DNA from 4 places in the Yersinia entomophaga genome. Region 3 is predicted to be linked to each of the others. Evidence: predicted binding sites of a transcription regulator. Region 3 holds the regulator's gene; each other region holds the start of a gene.

Region 1 (4,943 bases), 1.2 Mb from region 3:
CGATGAATTTTTCAATCCGCGAACTTATTCCGCCATCATGCTAGAAATTCATTACCATGCCGCCGGATTTTTTATTACCAACGATATATTGCGACAAGTTGCGCAAATGGACGCTCAGGGTGTCACTCTCGTTTGTGGTGAAAAAGACCGAATGGGTATGGTTGCAACCAACTGGTTAGCCGAACGGGTTAACGTTGAGGTAATACTCGTGCGGGATATCGCTCATCAGGCGCTTCATACAGAAATGATTAAACAACTCCGGCATCTTATTGCCCGATAGACATCGCGCTATAGGCAGAGAGTCAACGATAAAAATCCCCGCAGCCAACGCAAACGGGGAGTATATTATTTCCAATAAAATCAATTATTACTTCAACGCCATTACTTCAACGCCATTACTTCAACGCCATTGCATCACGCATGGTAAAGAACAGGTCGGTTTGGTCAGTTAGACCCACGACGTTAGCCGCGTGAGGGCCATAGGCAGCAATGCGTAGCTGCGTGCCGGTATGACCTTGAGAGTCATCTTCGGAATTCCCATAACTGATCGCCATCACCGCGCCATCTTTGGTCATTAATGCCTGCGTCAACCCCGGCGCCTTGGCATCGGCCTCGACGATCTGGCTGGAATGAGCATGGTCGGCGGTCACAATCACCAGCGTGTTGCCGTCGGCTTTTGCGAACTCGAGCGCTTTTTGTACCGCTTCATCCAAATCAACAGTTTCACCGAACTGACCACAAGGGTTCGCGGCATGATCCTGTTTATCAATTGACGCCCCTTCTACCTGTAGGAAGAAACCTTTTTCATTGGTTTTCAACACTTCTATGGCTTTTTCTGTCATGGCGGCCAACGTTGGAATATCCGCAGTGCGTTCCGGATTCACCTCGCAGGTGACTGGAGATTTATCGATATTACCGTGGTATGACGCCTTCGGGCCTAACCAACGCACTGGCATATTACCCGCCGAGAATAGGCCAAGAACGGGTTTATCCTGATTTGCCTGAGTTACCCCATTGAGATCATTCAGACTCTCAACAATCAGATAACCGCGGGCAATAGCCTGGTCGCGCAAGGATTTATCCTTCCACTCGCCGGCCTTAGCCAGTTGCTCAAAAGATTTTGCTCCGCCGCCTAGCGTGATATCTGCCCGGGCTTGGATCATTTGCTCGGTTATCGAACCTCTTCCGCCGTTTTCCAGCGCATTGGTCGCGCATTTTTCGCTAGTTTCTTCAGGGCCATAGCATTTGCGACCGGTAACGTGAGCAAACTGAGCGGCAGGCGTGGCATCTTGCAACTCTGCGGTAGAAACGTTGCCAGTGGCTTTCCCTGCCGCTTTCGCCAGTTCCAGAATGGTGATGTGATCTTTGCCTGTAACATCCACACCCAACGCGCCGTTATAAGTTTTAACGCCGCTTGACCATGCGGTGGCTGACGCAGCGGAATCAGTTACATAATTCGGTTTTTGCGTCTTTTTGTCTAAAGAGTAATGCGTGTATTGACCCGTCAGTGGCAAGGCATCAATGCCTTTGAAGAAACCGCCGGCACCCGCCGCATAGTTACGCGCCGAGGTGATTTCAGAATCGCCCATTCCATCGCCAATCAGCAAAATGACATTTTTTACGGTTTTATCCGATAAAGAGTCGCGTAAAGCCTGCGTCTGGTCACTATCTAATCGACGAGCTCCGCCGAACTGAGTGATGTCGCCTTTCGCGGAACGGTCATATAAGCCCGTTTCTGCGGCACTGGCGTTAGGCATCAGTAATGTGCAACTGGTAGACAGCAACAGCGTTGATAATGCGACTCGGGAAGCGGTAGAAATGCGCTTTGACATCGGTAGAGTTCCTTTTGTAACACACTAATACAGTTTGTATTTATTGGTTACATTGGATACTAGAGCAGCCGGATGACGTTTTTATGACGGCTTATGTTAATTATTTCACCCTCATTTTTAATCAAACTACTTTAAAAAACATCGGCTCAATTTTACTAACAGAAAGCGGCATTTTGCCGCTCTGGCATGCTTTCCCATGTTCCCTATTTACCGACATCCCTGCCTCACTGAAACATCACCATATTTATCAAAAAGTTAAACCAGTAAGGGCAGAATTTAGCGAGTAGGAAAGTATTCACTCCGCGGAGTACGAGTTACTCGGTGTCCATCGGTCTCACTGACTGATAGATATCAATATCGAAATAACCGTCGGCCATTCCGTCATTCAAATAGACCTCAAAACACGCACCTTCTGCCGGGAGGTAGCCACTGGCGGGTAAATGCAGGTTATACAACTCTCCCCATGCCTTGGCATAATCCCCATCGGTCACCCGCGCACGATAAACCGCATAAGTCCCACCAGGTATTATTTGTAAAAGCACACCACTGCTGGCATGCGCGGGCAAGACAAAATCATCGGCCACAGAAAAAGCCACATCAGCCCGCAGATTGGCGGGTGGCGTGGTTTCAGGGTTATCCCAATAAAGCGCTAGCCAGGATTCATAGGGTAACGGGTGCTGCTGCTGCCAGGATGATAACTGTTTGAAACCAAGAGGAATGGTTTCGGCGTAAGGGCCAATCACCCGAATACTGACAACTTGCTGCGGCTGTTTTTCAATAATGCGAAATGTCATCGTAGCGGCCTCTCAAGATAAGATTTAGGAAGATCTCTCTTCTCACGAACGGTTTCAAATACGATACTGAGCCTGATTGAACGTGAGTAAATATCAATGCGTCGTGGTACTGTATAAATAAACAGTACCACGATATTATCTGAATATCGCTCATTTATACAGCGTTAATTGCGCTATTTTTGTTCTATTTCGCGCCAATTGCCTCATCAGGCAAGCGCTCGCCAGCACGTTGTTGGTTGGCGGTTGTTTATTTTGGACCGATTTCACCCAATTGACTCTTCCTTAATTCGCGACCAACTCGCCGCACAATCAGCAACGGTCACTAAATTGTTGCCACAGTTGCGTTAGAATACGCGACAATTTTTCTGCCCATTGCTGTTGTCCAAAGGATGGCATAAGGTTCGTTGACCCCGACCTGTAAATCGCCTTCTGCACGTAATAATTCAACCAGCAATAAAGCCCATTCCGGATTGCGGTTAAACAGCGTACCGATCTGCCAAGGTCTGGCCACACCTTTAAAAGTTGGCGTAAAACTATGCATAGAAATGATAACGCTAGGTTGCCCTTGGGCTGCGCGTCGATCCAGCGTTTGGCGAATAAGATCGTGGTAAGGCTGGAAAATTTCGGTTCTGCGGGCTTCTGCCTGCGCGGGGGTGACACTTTGATTGCCTGGAATCGTGGTTTGCTCGGAAATTTCAGGGATAGAACTGGCGATACCGGGAGTACGGTTACAGTCGATGACCAGGCGAGAATAACGCTGATGGATTAAGGTGGCATCCAGCAGCTCACTGAGCCGTTGAGCTACGGGTAAAGAGCCGATATCCCAGCCAATATGTCGATCTATTTCGCCGGGCGGTAGGCCTAAATCACCTAATCGCGAGGGGATAGTTTGCCCGGCATGGTCAGCCAGGAAAATGAAAGGAGAGACTGCACAAGCGCGTTCTAGCACGGCCGGCGAGCAATCCTCAGCGGTTAATAAGGGCTGCGGGCGGTCAACTGACATCTTTCTGACTCCGATAGATTAGGCAAAACCTCATCCTAGTCGCTATTTAAGGCTATGCCCAGTCACGGCTGATAACCTGGCATAATCAGTTTGAAGGATAAAGACTAACGCTTTGTAGTTAATCAGTGCGAACCACTTCGCATTGTCAATGATAGGCGGCATAAAACTGACAGAGGCTATTCAAAAACGCCGGTTTTTCGTGCCATACTGCTGTTGATAAAACCAGTAGATAACCCCCACGGAGCCTTATGGAAACCTTTTACATTGACCGTACTGACACCCCAGCAGGTGAACTGGTCATTATTGGCGATAGCGAACATAACCTGCGCGCCATTGATTGGGTCGATCACTATGAAAGACTGCTGAAATTACTGACGTCTCACTATGGGCCAAATACTTTTACGCTGACTGAAAAGATTAATCCTGGCGGTTTAACCGAGAAAATGCAGCGTTACTTTGCCGGTGAGCTGGATATTATCGATGGCCTGCCGGTAAAAACTGCGGGGACGGCGTTTCAACGGCAAGTGTGGCAAGAGTTGCGCAACATTCCCTGCGGGAAAACCATATCCTACGGCGAATTGGCTCAACGAATTGGTCGCCCTACTGCTTCCCGCGCCGTGGGCATGGCTAATGGCCTGAACCCAGTCTCCATTGTGGTGCCCTGTCATCGCGTCATCGGCGCGTCCGGCTCGCTGACCGGCTACGCCGGTGGCGTAGAGCGGAAACGTTGGTTATTGGCTCATGAAGGTTATCTTTTAGCGCGCTAAGCATTGTTACTCTTATCAGACGCCTTAAAAGATGTTAAAATTGACAAATATCAATATTAATGGGAATACCCTCATGATCCCGGAAAAACGTGTTATCCGACGTATCCAGTCAGGTGGTTGCGCAATTCATTGTCAGGATTGCAGCATCAGCCAACTCTGTATTCCTTTTACCTTAAATGAGCACGAGCTGGATCAGCTCGACAACATCATTGAAAGGAAAAAGCCTATTCAGAAAGGACAGGCGTTGTTCAAAGCTGGCGATGAGCTGAAGTCTTTGTATGCTATTCGTTCCGGGACCATTAAGAGCTATACCATTACCGAAGAAGGCGATGAGCAAATTACCGGTTTCCATCTGGCTGGTGATTTGGTTGGTTTCGATGCGATCAGCAATTTACAACACCCGAGTTTTGCTCAGGCGCTGGAAACTTCGATGGTCTGTGAGATTCCGTTCGATACGCTGGATGATTTATCCGGCAAAATGCCTAACCTGCGTCAGCAGATGATGCGTTTGATGAGCGGTGAAATCAAAGGCGATCAGGATATGATT
Region 2 (4,943 bases), 1.8 Mb from region 3:
CCGACAGATGTTGTAGCGCATAGTGATATTGCTCCGCAGAGAAAGTCCGATCCCGGCCCGTATTTCCCGTGGAAACGTTTATATGAAGCTGGCATTGGCGCTTGGCCAGACGAAGGGCGGGTTCAGGAACTGATTGATGGCCGTGATAAACACGAGCTGGTGCCGGTTGAGTCTATTCAGAAAGCGTTAGCGACTTACGGGTATAAAATCCCGCTAACCGGTGAACTGGATGAGGAAACCCTGAAGGTGATAGCTGCCTTCCAGATGCACTTCCGCGCCAGCGATTTCAGCGGCGTACCGGATGTGGAAACCCTGGCTATCGCACAGGCTCTGGTGGAAAAGTACCGTAGTTAATCCAGTTTGAAGAACCCAGGTGAAACAAAATTGAAAAAGCCGGACAGTTTACGCTGCCCGGCTTTTTACTGATTACGATAAGTGAGACATTTAGCGATGCGCTAATTCCACCTCGTCATCACTGTTTAGAATCTCTTTGTCGGTTTGTTTCATCAATTGGCTGGTGATGGTACCGGCAGTCATAGAACCGCTTACGTTCAAGGCGGTACGGCCCATATCAATCAAAGGTTCAACGGAGATTAACAGAGCAACCAGCGTGACCGGCAGACCCATGGCTGGCAGTACAATCAAGGCTGCAAAGGTTGCGCCGCCACCTACACCGGCTACGCCAGCTGAACTGACGGTGACCATACCGACCAATGTTGCAATCCAAATCGGGTCCAGTGGGTTGATACCTACGGTTGGAGCCACCATCACCGCCAGCATAGCCGGATACAAACCGGCACAGCCGTTTTGACCAATCGTTGCGCCGAAGGACGCAGAAAAGCTGGCAATGGATTCAGGGATACCCAGACGGCGAGTTTGCGCTTCCACACTCAGTGGGATGCTGGCAGCACTGGAACGGCTCGTGAAGGCAAATGTCAGCACCGGCCAAACTTTCTTGAAAAATTTCAGCGGGTTGATACCGGTAAAGGCAATCAACAGACCGTGAACCACGAACATGATCGCCAGACCCAGATACGAGGCCACAACGAAGCTACCCAGTTTGATAATGTCCTGAACGTTAGAGCCAGCGACGACCTTGGTCATCAATGCCAGCACGCCGTATGGGGTCAGTTTCATAACCAGACGAACCAGTTTCATCACCCAGGATTGCAGGGTATCGATAGCAACCAGTACGCGTTTACCTTTTTCAACGTCGTCTTTCAGCAATTGCAGTGAAGCAATTCCCAGCAGAGTCGCAAAGATAACTACGCTGATAATCGAAGTTGGGTTTGCACCGGTTAAATCGGCAAACGGATTTTTCGGGATAAAGGACAAAATCAGCTGAGGCACGCTCAGATCCGAAACCTTGCTCAGATAATTGCTTTCAATCGCGCTTAGGCGAGCCGCTTCCTGAGTGCCCTGAACCAGACCTTCAGCGGTCAGGCCGAACAGATTGGTGACAAATACACCGACTAACGCCGCAATCATGGTAGTAAACAGCAGGGTGCCGATAGACAGGAAACTGATTTTCCCCAGCGACGCCGCATTATGCAGCTTGGCGACGGCACTTAAAATGGACGCAAATACCAACGGCATCACGATCATTTGCAGTAATTGTACATAACCGTTACCGACGATATTGAACCAGGTAATAGATTCTTTCATTACCGGGTCGTCAGAGCCATACACCAAATGCAGGCCGAGGCCGAACACCACGCCTAATGCCAGACCAGCCAGAACTTTTTTGGCCAGGCTCCACTGTTTGTGACGGGTTTGTGCCAATAGCAACAGCAATGCGACAAAAATCGCCACATTAATTACGAGCGGTAGGTTCATCCCCAAATCTCCAAAATTCTATTATGAATACTTTTTGCGTATTCTATTTATATTGCTGACCTTGATAGGTCGCGAAGCCAACTATCCTAACAGTTACTGAGTTGGCTCACTTATATCCAAAAAGAATTTGATATAATTTTTTACGCAAATTTGTATAAAGTATATGCTTTGGGTGATGATTTCGGCAGTTAATTGTGATCAGAGTTTGAAACTCTTCAATTGCTCAACATAGGATTGGACGGGAAATGAGCGGTCGCTCTGCCAGTAAACGGCGTAGCATACTAAAAGTACGCAAAACACGCGTTCCAGCTGATTCCCTTTTTGCGAATTGAGCAGAGGCAGGCGAAACCGCCAACGGCACGGCCACAGCAGTGGTACGCCAGCAGGCGTCAGCATATCCGCCAATAAATGGCTGAAATAGCCGACGATCATCGCATGCATGACGTCAGGTGGGATAAACCAACTGCGGGGAATTTCAAGCTGAAATAACGCTATTCCACCGAGGATCGCTAATAAACTGTGGGTAAAACCGCGATGGCCAAAAATCCGTGCAATAGGCGCGGAAATCCACTTCAAGCGTTGCCCCAGAACAGAGCGGGGATGGTCAATATCAGGTAGTAGAGACGTCAAAAGGGCGCCCGGTATAATGTGCCACCAGTCCCCCTGTGTAAGCTCGGGAGTCAACCCGGCTTTTTTGGCAAAAATTGCGCAGGCGACAGAAAAAATCAAATGCCCTTCCGCGGTCATACAAACGTCCCAAACTATAACTGTTAATTTATCCAGTATATGGGATTTCTCTGGGTGAAGATAGCCGTTACGCTGTAACTAAATGTCACATTAGGAGTGATTTTAGGGTGAATGTTGTTTTTTCAGACAATCCACAGCTGGCGCGTGGCTGGGCGGCGGATATTACAGGAAATGGAAGGTGAAAAAAACGGGGAAAAGCGACTGGGAGTCAGATTTTTCCCCAAACACGGGTAACAGGTTTGCAGCGGCAGTTACTGCAATACTAATGATGAGTATTCAATCAAATCGGACATACTGAGGTTATAACGGTGACCAGGTTATAACGACGATCAGAAGGTGTACTGCACCCCCACGCGGAAACGGGTCTGGCGTTCGTCGGTCAGGCTGCTGCCAGAAACATTGCCGATAGCCACATAAGGTTTCCAGTTTTTATCCCATTTGTAGGCCAATTTGACATCATGACTCCAGTCATACTTTTCGTTATTTGCCAGAATTTTGTCCTCAGATTTTTTGTAATCCAACTCATATTCGACGGAGTAATCTTTCAGGAAGTTATAGGCAAATAGCAGGGTGAATTGATGGCCTTTCTCAGTATCTTTGGTGGAAGGCTGGTTACGTTTGTAATAAGGGCGATAGCGTAGAGACGTAGAGAAATCGTCAGTAAAGGCAACTTTGCCGCGTAAATATGGCCGGTAGTTATTGCTGTCTGATGAGGATTCCAGAGAGAAGCCCGGTTCCAACTGGAAGGTCTTGTTAAATTTATACACATAGCTGGCTACCACTTCGGTACCATTACTGACCTGTTCGTGAAAAGGTTTGTTTGCGGTGTTGTCCGAGCTGTGTTGCCGCCATTTGCCTTCCAAAGAAAGGCCAAAGCCGTTAGCGAAACGGTTAGAGAACAGCAGACGATCTTTATGATCGTTCGAACCGCTATCCAGCATTTCATGACGATAATCGATAGTTGTTGCCACAGAGCTGAAACTGATAACTGATGCCATTGCCAGAGTAAGTAATTTAAATTTCATTTTTATAATCCCTGAGTGATGTATTTTCGCATCAATAAAGAATACATTCTTAAAAAAGAAACATCGTTTCATTTATTGTGGTTTTATATTCTATTTATTATTTTAATAATTTTTGTGATCGATGTCGTCATTGTTCCCTAATAAAATAAAAGCATTTTAAACTTGTGATGACGATCTAATTGATTGTTTTTATTGTAATTTAATCAAGCAGAAAAACCCCGCCAAATAAATGGCAGGGTGAGTTTAGTGCCTTATTCTTCGATTTATCGCATGGCGCGTTTTAAAATTCGGTCACCCTGACGATTAAAATATTCTGCAGTTTCCTCTACGGTTTTCTGACCATAATCGATGTATTGAATGGCGTCGCCAAATAAAGAAACAATTTGTGGATCATCGAAATAAGGCGAGGTTTTCATTTCGTGCGGCAAGGCTAATGCCATATTTAGGCCAGATACGGACGGATCGGTATCTTGAATAGTGCCGCTGGTGCGTAATTGTTCAACCGCCGTCGCGCTAAGCGGCACGCCGCGTTCCAACCCAAGCGCTTCCACACCTTCTTTGCTGTTTAGCAGGAAGTTAATCAGAATGGCGCTTTCTTTCGGATGTTGGGTAGATTTGCCAATAGACAGCATTTGCGCAGGTTTAAAGAATAAACCGGCATCTTTGGCACCTGGCAGCATTGGGTAGGGGCCTAACACCAATTTAGCCGGTTTTTTCAGGTTGTCGGAGTATTTATTAATGGTGGAGTTCCACATATATGTACCGGCCCACTCACCGTTAATCCAGGGTTTCATTTCGTACATATTACTTTTGCCGAAGGATGCATAGTATTTGGTCGAAGGCATTACATGGCTATCTACCATTTTCTTATACAGAGTAAAAAACTCCACCCATTGCTCTTTGCTATAGGCAAATTTTTTGTTGGCTTCGTCAATCGTTGGAATATTGTATTTTTGCGTCATATAAGAGCGAATTAACGCCAATGTGTCCTGATGCTCTAAAACGACGGGATAATATTGGTTGCCCAGTTTTTCTTTAAATACGGCGCCTGCGGCTAGCAGCTCGTCCCAATTTTTTGGATATTCTAGACCCGCATTTTTCCAGGTTTCATCGTTAAAATAGAAAATACGGGCGGTAACCGAAATCGGAATACCGTTCAGTTTACCGTTAACCGTAGTTTGCTGTAATTCTTTGGGATCGAACTGATCCAAATCCAACGTGTCTTTGACTTTAAATAAATCGTAGAAGCCTGCGCCATCTTTAGAGAAAATCGGCAGCCAGTTCCAGTTGGTTTGCATCACATCCGGTTCAGTACTACCGGCAATTTGCGTAGTT
Region 3 (4,943 bases):
GTTATTACGTCAATTCCCGCTGTTTTGGTTGCATAGCAAATCATCAGTGGGCTGGAATGCGGGATTATACCATAGAACCTAAGGACGCATTCCAGCGCAATAATCTTACGACTTAACCTATTGATCTATGCGGAAATGTGACGCGGATAGAGGTAACTCACGGCGCCTATCGGCGATCACGCGGAGATATGTTAAAATTGCACAAATAATAATGTTGCGGGACGATTATCATGACTTCAATCAACCAAGAAAAGCTGCTTGCTCAGGCCGAAAGCCTGTGTAAACAACGAAATGTACGGCTGACTCCGCAACGTTTGGAAGTTTTGCGTCTGATGGCACAGCAACCGGGCGCAATCAGCGCTTATGATCTGCTGGATTTATTGCGGGTTTCCGAGCCTCAGGCTAAGCCGCCAACCGTCTATCGCGCTTTGGATTTTCTTTTAGAACAAGGATTTATACACAAAGTTGAGTCGGCAAACAGCTATGTGCTGTGCCATCATTTTGAGGAGCCGCTGCACACCTCAGCGCTGTTTATTTGCGATCGCTGCGGTTTGGTAACGGAAAAAACCACCGTTGGTATTGAAGAAGCCTTAGCTTTGCTGGCGAAACAATCAGGTTTTGCGCTGCGTCACAGCGTGGTAGAGGCTCACGGCCTTTGCGCCACGTGCGGCGAAGTCGAAGCCTGTGATAGCCATGAACATTGCGATCACGACCATAGTCTAGTGGCAAAAAGAAAGTAACCTTGGAAAAGTAACCCCTGGTGCAGAAATCATTTCTGTCGTCATACGGCGGCAGAAATAAAATAAAAAATGGTTTGTCGTCATGACTCACTGTATTAATTAACATTGTATTGATTGACATTAATTATAACCAACACTGGAAGTGTCAGCACCTCCTTGTGCTTGCAACATCTTAATATAAAACATGTAAACTTGATGATATTAAATTATATTTTAATAAATAACTCTATTTATAAAATATCGACACATTTAATAACACCGTGGAGGGAGGTAAGTTTTATATTCATATATTAATACCAACTCAGGTTACCAGCGATATTTGGTATGATCTTCCCAAGCTTTCACTTCTTTTTCCGCAGCTTCCTTCTGATAACCGTATTTTTCCTGAATTTTACCTACCAGCTGTTCGCGTTTCCCTTCTATCACCTTCAGGTCATCATCCGTCAGCTTGCCCCATTTCTCTTTAATTTTCCCTTTAAACTGCTTCCAGTTACCGTCGGCTTGATCTTTATTCATAATATCTCCGTTAACTTTTGTTAGCTCAGTTTATTTAATTCCTATTAATATATAGGCTAATATAATTACCAGTAAATTAATAAGACAATCTTAAATTGAATCGTTGTCTTATTCTTACCGTGAAATAACTATAGCAGAGCATTCTGCCGATGGCTAAATTAGTACTATGGAATAGTAATGAAATAGTAGGCAGGCTAAGAAAACCTCATATTATTCTGTATTTAAATCAGCAAGTAACTCGTTATTATCGGATAGTTCTCAATATTACTAAAACACTGTCATGTGAGTGATTAACCAATATATATGCCTTCATTTCTGATGAGATACAGGATTATTTGAGTCGTAGCACACATAATAAAACCCCAATGAAGGGGCTTTATTTAAGGGATAAAATCAATTGCTATTAACGCTAACTACCGCAGGTAGGAATACGTGGTTCGTTAAATCCAGTCGCCATTGCGGATAACGCCAACGGCTAAACCTTCGATAGTAAATGTTTGCTCGCGCAGATCGACGACGATGGGCTGAAATTCACTGTTTTCAGGCAGCAACTGAACAATATTACCTTGTTTTTTCAGACGCTTAACAGTAACTTCATCATCAATACGCGCCACCACAACCTGCCCATTGCGCACATCCTGAGTTTTATGAACCGCAAGCAAATCACCGTCCAGAATACCGATATCTCTCATAGACATACCGTTTACCCGCAGCAGAAAATCAGCATTAGGCTTAAACAGCGAAGGATCAACTTTATAGTGACCTTCAATATGCTGCTGCGCTAACAGCGGTTCGCCCGCAGCAACCCGGCCAATCAGCGGCAGGCCTTCTTCGTCTTCCATTAATAGGCGAATACCACGAGAAGCGCCGGAGACGATCTCAATCACCCCTTTACGCGCCAACGCCTTTAGATGCTCTTCTGCGGCATTAGGCGAACGGAACCCCAGACGCTGCGCGATCTCGGCACGTGTCGGTGGCATGCCCGTTTGCGAGATGTGATCGCGAACCAAGTCGTAGACCTGTTGCTGTCTGGTAGTAAGTGCTTTCATTCCGCCCCCTGTTTGTTTATACAGTTTAGCTGTGAGTATATACAGCCAAACCCCTATTGGGAACCGAAGAGTGAATAAAAACAGGGATTAATGGCTGTATTGTTCTTCACCACTATTTGCTCTTTCCCTGAACTATGCCAAATTCAAGTATTGCCACAGCACAGTAGCCCAAATAAATACCGCCAGCAGGATAGTGATGAGCACTGCGGCGGACCCCATATCCTTTGCCCGACCTGAAAGGTCATGCAGCTCGCTGCCAATCCGGTCAACAACCGCTTCAATCGCACTGTTGATAATTTCAACCACCACCACCAAGACGACAGATCCGATCAATAAAATTCGCTCTATGACTCCCACATCAAGCCAGAAGGCCAGTATGATAGCGATGACGGCCACCACGGCCTCCTGCCGGAAAGCGGCTTCATTTTTCCAAGCAGCGGTTAACCCTTTCACAGAATAACCTGCCGCTTTATAGATACGGGTTAGTCCTGTTGATTGATTAGCCATGAGTTATGTACCTTTTTATTGGATTGATAATAGTTTCGCTGCTTCCATCAGTCTGATCACCACAGATCTCAAAACGAGTTTCTGGTATCCTTGCGGCGAATTGCTAACAAGAGGCTTCACGTTGTTATGTCAGGTTGGCGTAAAATATATTATAAGTTACTGAATTTACCACTTAAATTGTTGGTAAAAAGCAAGGTAATCCCCGCAGATCCTGTGACTGAACTGGGGTTAGACCCGTCACGTCCAATTTTGTATGTTTTACCTTATAACTCTAAGGCTGATTTGCTGACATTGCGAGCGCAGTGCCTGGCACAAGATCTTCCCGATCCGTTGATTCCACTGGAAATAGACGGTGCACAGCTGCCAAGTCACGTTTTCATCGATAATGGCCCACGGGTATTTCGCTATTATGCCCCGAAGCAGGAATCGGTAAAATTATTCCACGATTATCTGGATCTGCATCGCAATAATCCTGAGCTGGATATTCAGATGCTACCGGTATCAGTAATGTTTGGCCGCTCTCCGGGCCGGGAAGGTCACGGTACACCACATCTGCGCGTACTGAACGGCGTACAAAAATTCTTTGCCGTACTGTGGCTGGGTCGCGATAGCTTTGTGCGATTCTCGACTACCGTTTCCCTGCGCCGCATGGCCAGTGAGCACGGCACTGACAAAACCATCGCCCATAAGCTGGCCAGAGTCGCGCGTATGCACTTCTCTCGTCAGCGTTTAGCTGCCGTTGGCCCAAGTCTGCCGGCACGTCAGGAGCTATTTAAAAAGCTGCTGGCGTCAAAAGCTATCGAAAAAGCGGTGGCTGATGAAGCGCGTACCAAGAAAATTTCCCACGAAAAAGCGCAGCAAAATGCCATCAATTTGATGGAAGAGATTGCGGCAAACTTCTCTTATGAAGCCGTGCGTTTATCCGATCGCGTGTTGAGTTGGACCTGGAACCGTCTGTATCAGGGCATCAATGTTCATAACGCCGAGCGCGTGCGCCAATTGGCACAAGATGGCCACGAAATCGTGTATGTCCCCTGCCATCGTAGCCACATGGACTATCTGTTGCTGTCCTACGTGCTTTATCATCAAGGCCTGGTACCGCCGCATATTGCTGCCGGTATCAACCTGAACTTCTGGCCGGCTGGCCCGATTTTCCGTCGTTTAGGTGCCTTCTTTATTCGCCGTACCTTTAAGGGCAACAAGCTGTATTCCACCGTGTTCCGTGAATACCTAGGTGAGCTATTCACCCGTGGTTATTCCGTTGAATACTTTGTGGAAGGTGGCCGTTCACGCACCGGTCGGCTGCTGGAACCCAAAACTGGCACCCTGTCGATGACAATACAGGCCATGCTACGCGGCGGCTCCCGCCCTATTACTCTGGTGCCAATTTACATCGGTTACGAGCACGTAATGGAAGTTGGGACATACGCCAAAGAACTGCGCGGCGCGACCAAAGAGAAAGAAAGCCTGATGCAAATGCTGCGCGGTCTGCGCAAACTTCGCAATTTGGGTCAGGGCTATGTGAACTTTGGCGAACCTTTGCCATTGACTACTTATCTCAACAACAACGTGCCAGACTGGCGTGATGCTATCGATCCAATCGAAGCTCAGCGCCCAAGTTGGCTGACTCCGGCGGTTAACGATTTAGCCGCTAAAATTATGGTTCGTATCAATAATGCCGCAGCGGCTAACGCAATGAACTTATGTTCTACCGCGCTGCTGGCATCGCGTCAGCGTTCATTGACTCGCGAGCAACTGTTGGAGCAACTCGATTGCTACCTGCAACTGCTACGCAATGTGCCTTACGCCAAAGATGTGACCGTACCGGATAAAACGCCGGAAGAGTTGCTGAACCACGCGTTGAAAATGAATAAGTTCGAGGTAGAGAAAGACAACATCGGTGACATCATAATCCTGCCACGTGAGCAGGCGGTGTTAATGACTTACTACCGTAATAATATTCAGCACTTGCTGATGCTGCCTTCACTGATTGCTAGCATGGTGATGTACCATCGCCGTATTACTCGTTCCGAGTTATTACGCAAGATCGGTATGATTTACCCAATGCTGAAAGCCGAGCTTTTCCTGCATTATACCAAGGAAGAACTTGCGCCAACGCTGGATACGCTGG
Region 4 (4,943 bases), 450 kb from region 3:
AGCGGGTTGCTCAACATCGTCTTCGGCCAGCTTGCTCAGCTCGATTTCTTCGTTAACCAGACGCTGGTATTCCTGCACCAGCACCGGCTCTGGATCCACCAGAATCTCGCCGCGATAGCCATCAACAATCAATAATCTTTGGCTTAATAGGGAAGGCTGAATATCCGCACCCATTACGGTAGGAATACCCATGGCGCGCACCAGAATCGCCGCGTGCGAATTTGCTGCACCATCGCGCACCACTACGCCCACCAGACGATCCTGAGGAACTTCAGCCAACAAAGTGGCGGTTAATTCATCAGCGACCAGAATAAAACGCTCAGGCCACTGGCTCGCGCCGGAGGTGCTGTCATCGAGATGGAAGAGTAAACGCTGCCCCAGAGCACGCAGATCGCCGGCTCTTTCACGCATATAAGTGTCTTGCAGGCTGGCAAACTGAGCAGCAAACTGCTCCACAACTTGCTTGACCGCCCATTCCGCAACGGAACCGGCGTCAATTTCAGCAAACAACTCCCGCTTCAGGCGAGCGTCGTTTAATAAGTGGGAGTAAAGGTCAAAAATAGCCGCACTTTCTTTCTGGGAACTAGCGGCAAAACGCTTACTGAAACGACGAAACTCGGCCGCCGCTTCTTCCAATGCCTGAGTTAAGCGTTCACGCTCACGCGCGCTATCCAAGGTTGAGGCTTTGTAAACCTGATCCAGTGAAGGCTGGGTAGTGTCCTGCCAACCTTCTGCAACCGCCACGCCCGGTGCGGCAGCCAGTGCCCGAATGCGAGTTTGACGATATTGACCAAAAATAGCGTTGAGCTGAGATTGAGACAGAATGGCCGCCAACTGTGTGGCCAGCGTGACCATAAATGATTCTTCGCTTTCATCGAATTGACGATGTTCTCGCTGCTGCACCACCAGCACGCCGAGCAATTGCCGACGATAAATAATGGGAACACCGAGAAAAGCGCGGAAGCTATCTTCTTTAACCTGCGGGACATACTTAAAACTGGGGTGACTTTGCGCATCAGCCAGGTTGATCGGTTCGGCCAGTCGCCCGACCAATCCCACCACACCTTCATCAAAAGCCAGCGTAATAGTGCGACCCCGAGGCTTTTTCAAACCTCGGGTCGCCATTAGGTAATAACAACGACGGTCATTATCTGCCAGATAAATCGAGCAAACTTCCGTGTTCATCGCCAGACAGGTTTCATTGACCAACAGCTCTAACGCATCCGTCAGGCTGGCTGCCATCGCAACTTTCTCTACGACTTCTCGTAAACGCGTGAGCATGATTGGATAACTTAACCTCTTTTCCGGCGATAAGCGGGTGGTGTCCGCGGCGGAGTCACCTCCTGCATCGGCATCACTGTAGCAGCAAATTCCTTCATCACGCGGCGGTAGACATCCCGTTTGAATGACACCACCTGACGAACCGGATACCAGTAGCTTACCCAGCGCCAACCATCAAATTCTGGCGTGCTGCTGCGCTGCATATTGATATCGGCATCGTTACACATTAACTGCAGTAAAAACCATCTCTGCTTTTGGCCGATGCAAACCGGCTTTGTATCCCAACGCACCAAACGTTTCGGTAATTTATAACGCAGCCAGTTACGGGTTGAAGCCAGTATTCGGACGTCCTTTTTATTCAGTCCAACTTCTTCAAACAGTTCGCGGTACATCGCCTGTTCCGGCGTTTCGCCAGGGTTGATTCCTCCTTGAGGAAACTGCCAAGAGTGCTGACCGTAACGTCTGGCCCACAACACCTGCCCCTGCCTATTACAAATTACAATACCCACGTTCGGGCGGTAGCCATCATCATCGATCACCGGACTACCTCGATAAGCTTAATACTCAAAGATGCTCTGATTGTTTCACACTACCAACAGGCGGTAAACCACTGCTTATCAGTGATTGAAACACCATGACCTTGGGATAACTCACAGATATTGGCAAAGTTATAAACACCCTCGGCCAGGCTCGGCTAATTTTATTCACTTTTTCTGTGGATATATGTGTGCAGAACTCAGGGGTAAGACGGGTACAACTCATTTTAAGTAAATTATAGACGAATAACAAAAAACAAATTAAATCATATTTTTCATCAAATTAAGTTATGCACAGGGTATAAGTAAAGTGCAAAAATGTGATCTGTATCCGTTTATGATCCTTGGCTGATTAAAGATCCACCAATGCGGTTTTTATCCACAGATAATGCGGCTAAGTTACACAAAAAATGGCTAAACTCGCAAAAAAACCCTGCGTCAAGGCTGTAAATTGAACCAGTATTCATGTTTCAACCAGGTTATCCCACAAATCTGTGGATAAATAGGTGTAAGATCCTGTTCATTGTTGCTGGCAGCTAGTGTACAAATCGATGAAAACAAAATCACAGCCCGGTTTAAGTGCTAAAAAATCACTGTTAAATCATGCTATTATTAATTTTCATTCACAGCGATAATTAAAGTTCGCTGCGGTGTATTAAAGCAGTGCATTTTTTAACCCATCCTGATGAGTTTTTTCACTATGTCGGTTTATTCACAACCCCCAGCACCACCGGTAGACGAACAACAGCTCGTGGATCGCGCTCAGGCGCTGGCAGGCTTCACGCTAGGAGAGCTTGCCGCCCGGGCTAACTGGCCTATTCCTGCGAATCTAAAGCGTGATAAGGGGTGGGTTGGTATGCTATTGGAGTTTTATTTAGGTGCCAGCGCTGGCAGTAAGCCCGAACAGGATTTTGCAGATATTGGCATCGAGCTAAAAACGATCCCAATCAGTGCGCAAGGTAAACCGTTAGAAACGACATTTGTGTGCGTCGCGCCCTTAACCGGAAATAGCGGCGTAACCTGGGAAAGTAGCCATGTTCGTCATAAACTGGCGCGAGTTTTATGGATTCCGGTTGAAGGTGAACGACAAATTCCACTCGCCGAACGTCACATCGGCGCGCCACTGTTGTGGAGCCCAAACGCAGAAGAAGAAGAGCTGCTGCGCCGCGATTGGGAAGAATTAATGGATCTGATTGTGTTAGGTAAGGTGGAAAGTATCACTGCCCGCCACGGTGAAGTATTGCAATTGCGTCCCAAAGCGGCGAATAGCCGAGCCTTAACCGAAGCTATCGGCGAAAAAGGCCAGCCAATTCTGACGTTGCCGCGCGGGTTTTACCTAAAGAAAACCTTCACCGCGCCCTTGCTGGCTCGGCATTTCCTGCTTTAGAGATTGTTCTGAGCCGTACTGAGGTTATGATCCATTAATAACAGCGTATAATTACATTCTTGTATTTTTTAAGGTGTGTAAACGCAATGTTTGAATGGATTGCCGATCCAAATGCCTGGCTGGCACTGGGCACGTTGACGATTCTGGAAATTGTTCTGGGTATTGACAATATTATTTTCCTTTCTCTAGTCGTAGCAAAATTACCTAAAGCCCAACAAAACAAAGCTCGTCGCATTGGGCTGGCCGGTGCCATGCTAATGCGTTTGGCATTACTGGCCTCTATCGCCTGGGTTATTCGCCTGACTAATCCATTATTTACGGTGATGGAACATGGGGTTTCCGCGCGGGATCTGATTTTGTTACTCGGTGGACTCTTCCTGATTTGGAAAGCCAGTAAAGAAATCCACGAAACGGTAGAAGGCAGCAATAACGATCATCAGAGCAATGTCAGCACGTTCTTTGGTGCCATCGTACAAATCATGCTGTTGGATATTATCTTCAGCCTGGATTCTGTTATTACCGCTGTGGGACTTTCCGATCATCTCTTTATTATGATGGCGGCGGTGGTTATTTCCGTGGGCGTGATGATGTTTGCCGCCAGACCTATTGGCGAATTTGTTAACCGTCATCCTTCCGTCAAAATGCTGGCACTGGCATTCCTGATTTTAGTGGGGTTCACCCTGATGCTGGAAAGCGTTCAAATCCACATTCCGAAAGGCTACATTTACTTCGCCATGTTCTTCTCTATGGGCGTTGAAACGCTGAACCTGCTGCGCAGCAAAAAGAATAAAACCAATAATATTTAAACCTAATTTCTGCGGGTGCAACCTTATGCGCCCGCATCACTCTTTTTTGCTCACATTCATCTCATGCCCTTCCCCCGTATCTACGGCTTCGATATAGTCGGATAAGGCCGTTTTATTTTCGCCTGGTAATTTCGGACATTAAGGAAGGTCGGCAATGCAATATCACCGTATCCCCCACAGTTCTTTAGAAGTAAGCCTGCTGGGTCTGGGCACCATGACCTTTGGTGAGCAAAACAGCGAAGCCGATGCCCACGCTCAACTGGATTACGCCATCTCGGCAGGTGTTAACCTAATCGATACCGCCGAGATGTACCCAGTACCGCCCAAACCTGAAACTCAGGGACTGACCGAGCAATATATAGGTAGCTGGCTTAAAGCCCGCGGTTGTCGCGAAAAAGTGATCCTGGCAAGCAAGGTTTCTGGCCCGTCACGTGGAAACGATCAACCCATTCGCCCTGCGATGGCATTGGATCGCAAAAATATCCGCATTGCGCTAGATGCCAGCCTTAAACGCCTCAATACCGATTATCTCGATCTCTATCAATTACATTGGCCACAGCGGGAAACCAACTGCTTTGGCAAACTGAATTACCGCTACGCGCAGGAAACCGCCACGGTCACACTGCTAGAAACGCTGGAGGCACTGGCAGAACAAGTCCGCGCAGGTAAAATCCGCTATATCGGCGTGTCTAATGAAACCCCTTGGGGTGTGATGCGCTATCTGCAATTAGCAGAAAAGCACGACCTGCCGCGAATCGTTTCTATCCAAAACCCTTACAGTTTGTTAAATCGCAGCTTTGAGGTAGGTCTGGCTGAAATCAGTCAGCACGAAGGTGTAGAGTTACTGGCTTACTCCAGCCTGGCATTCGGCACGCTTAGCGGTAAGTATCTGAACGGCGCCAAACCACCTCAGGCACGTAATACGCTATTTAG

The links. Region 3 encodes LexA, which represses DNA repair genes until DNA is damaged. Its sites were predicted from a motif close to TNCTGTATGTACATACAGNA; they were not measured.
Region 1: the regulator LexA is predicted to act here: its motif matches at 2,734-2,753, upstream of sbmC (DNA gyrase inhibitor SbmC).
Region 2: the regulator LexA is predicted to act here: its motif matches at 2,602-2,621, upstream of PL78_RS18940 (metal-dependent hydrolase).
Region 4: the regulator LexA is predicted to act here: its motif matches at 2,260-2,279, upstream of mutH (DNA mismatch repair endonuclease MutH).

Annotation. Positions count from the first base shown of each region.
Region 1 covers NZ_CP010029.1:1,208,366-1,213,308, forward strand. Annotated here, with positions in the region: gene PL78_RS05405 (alpha/beta fold hydrolase) at 1-280, shown strand, start outside; gene phoA (alkaline phosphatase) at 396-1,832, opposite strand; gene sbmC (DNA gyrase inhibitor SbmC) at 2,147-2,626, opposite strand; gene PL78_RS05425 (N-formylglutamate amidohydrolase) at 2,949-3,629, opposite strand; gene ogt (methylated-DNA--[protein]-cysteine S-methyltransferase) at 3,878-4,396, shown strand; gene PL78_RS05435 (FNR family transcription factor) at 4,470-4,943, shown strand, end outside.
Region 2 covers NZ_CP010029.1:4,212,189-4,217,131, forward strand. Annotated here, with positions in the region: gene PL78_RS18930 (N-acetylmuramoyl-L-alanine amidase) at 1-354, shown strand, start outside; gene PL78_RS18935 (L-cystine transporter) at 445-1,836, opposite strand; gene PL78_RS18940 (metal-dependent hydrolase) at 2,035-2,583, opposite strand; gene PL78_RS18945 (oligogalacturonate-specific porin KdgM family protein) at 2,913-3,608, opposite strand; gene PL78_RS18950 (ABC transporter substrate-binding protein) at 3,872-4,943, opposite strand, start outside.
Region 3 covers NZ_CP010029.1:2,396,782-2,401,724, forward strand. Annotated here, with positions in the region: gene zur (zinc uptake transcriptional repressor Zur) at 231-740, shown strand; gene PL78_RS10990 (CsbD family protein) at 1,047-1,256, opposite strand; gene lexA (transcriptional repressor LexA) at 1,697-2,305, opposite strand; gene PL78_RS11000 (diacylglycerol kinase) at 2,438-2,812, opposite strand; gene plsB (glycerol-3-phosphate 1-O-acyltransferase PlsB) at 2,939-4,943, shown strand, end outside.
Region 4 covers NZ_CP010029.1:1,949,804-1,954,746, forward strand. Annotated here, with positions in the region: gene ptsP (phosphoenolpyruvate--protein phosphotransferase) at 1-1,281, opposite strand, end outside; gene rppH (RNA pyrophosphohydrolase) at 1,293-1,820, opposite strand; gene mutH (DNA mismatch repair endonuclease MutH) at 2,518-3,204, shown strand; gene PL78_RS08870 (TerC family protein) at 3,291-4,010, shown strand; gene PL78_RS08875 (NADP(H)-dependent aldo-keto reductase) at 4,165-4,943, shown strand, end outside.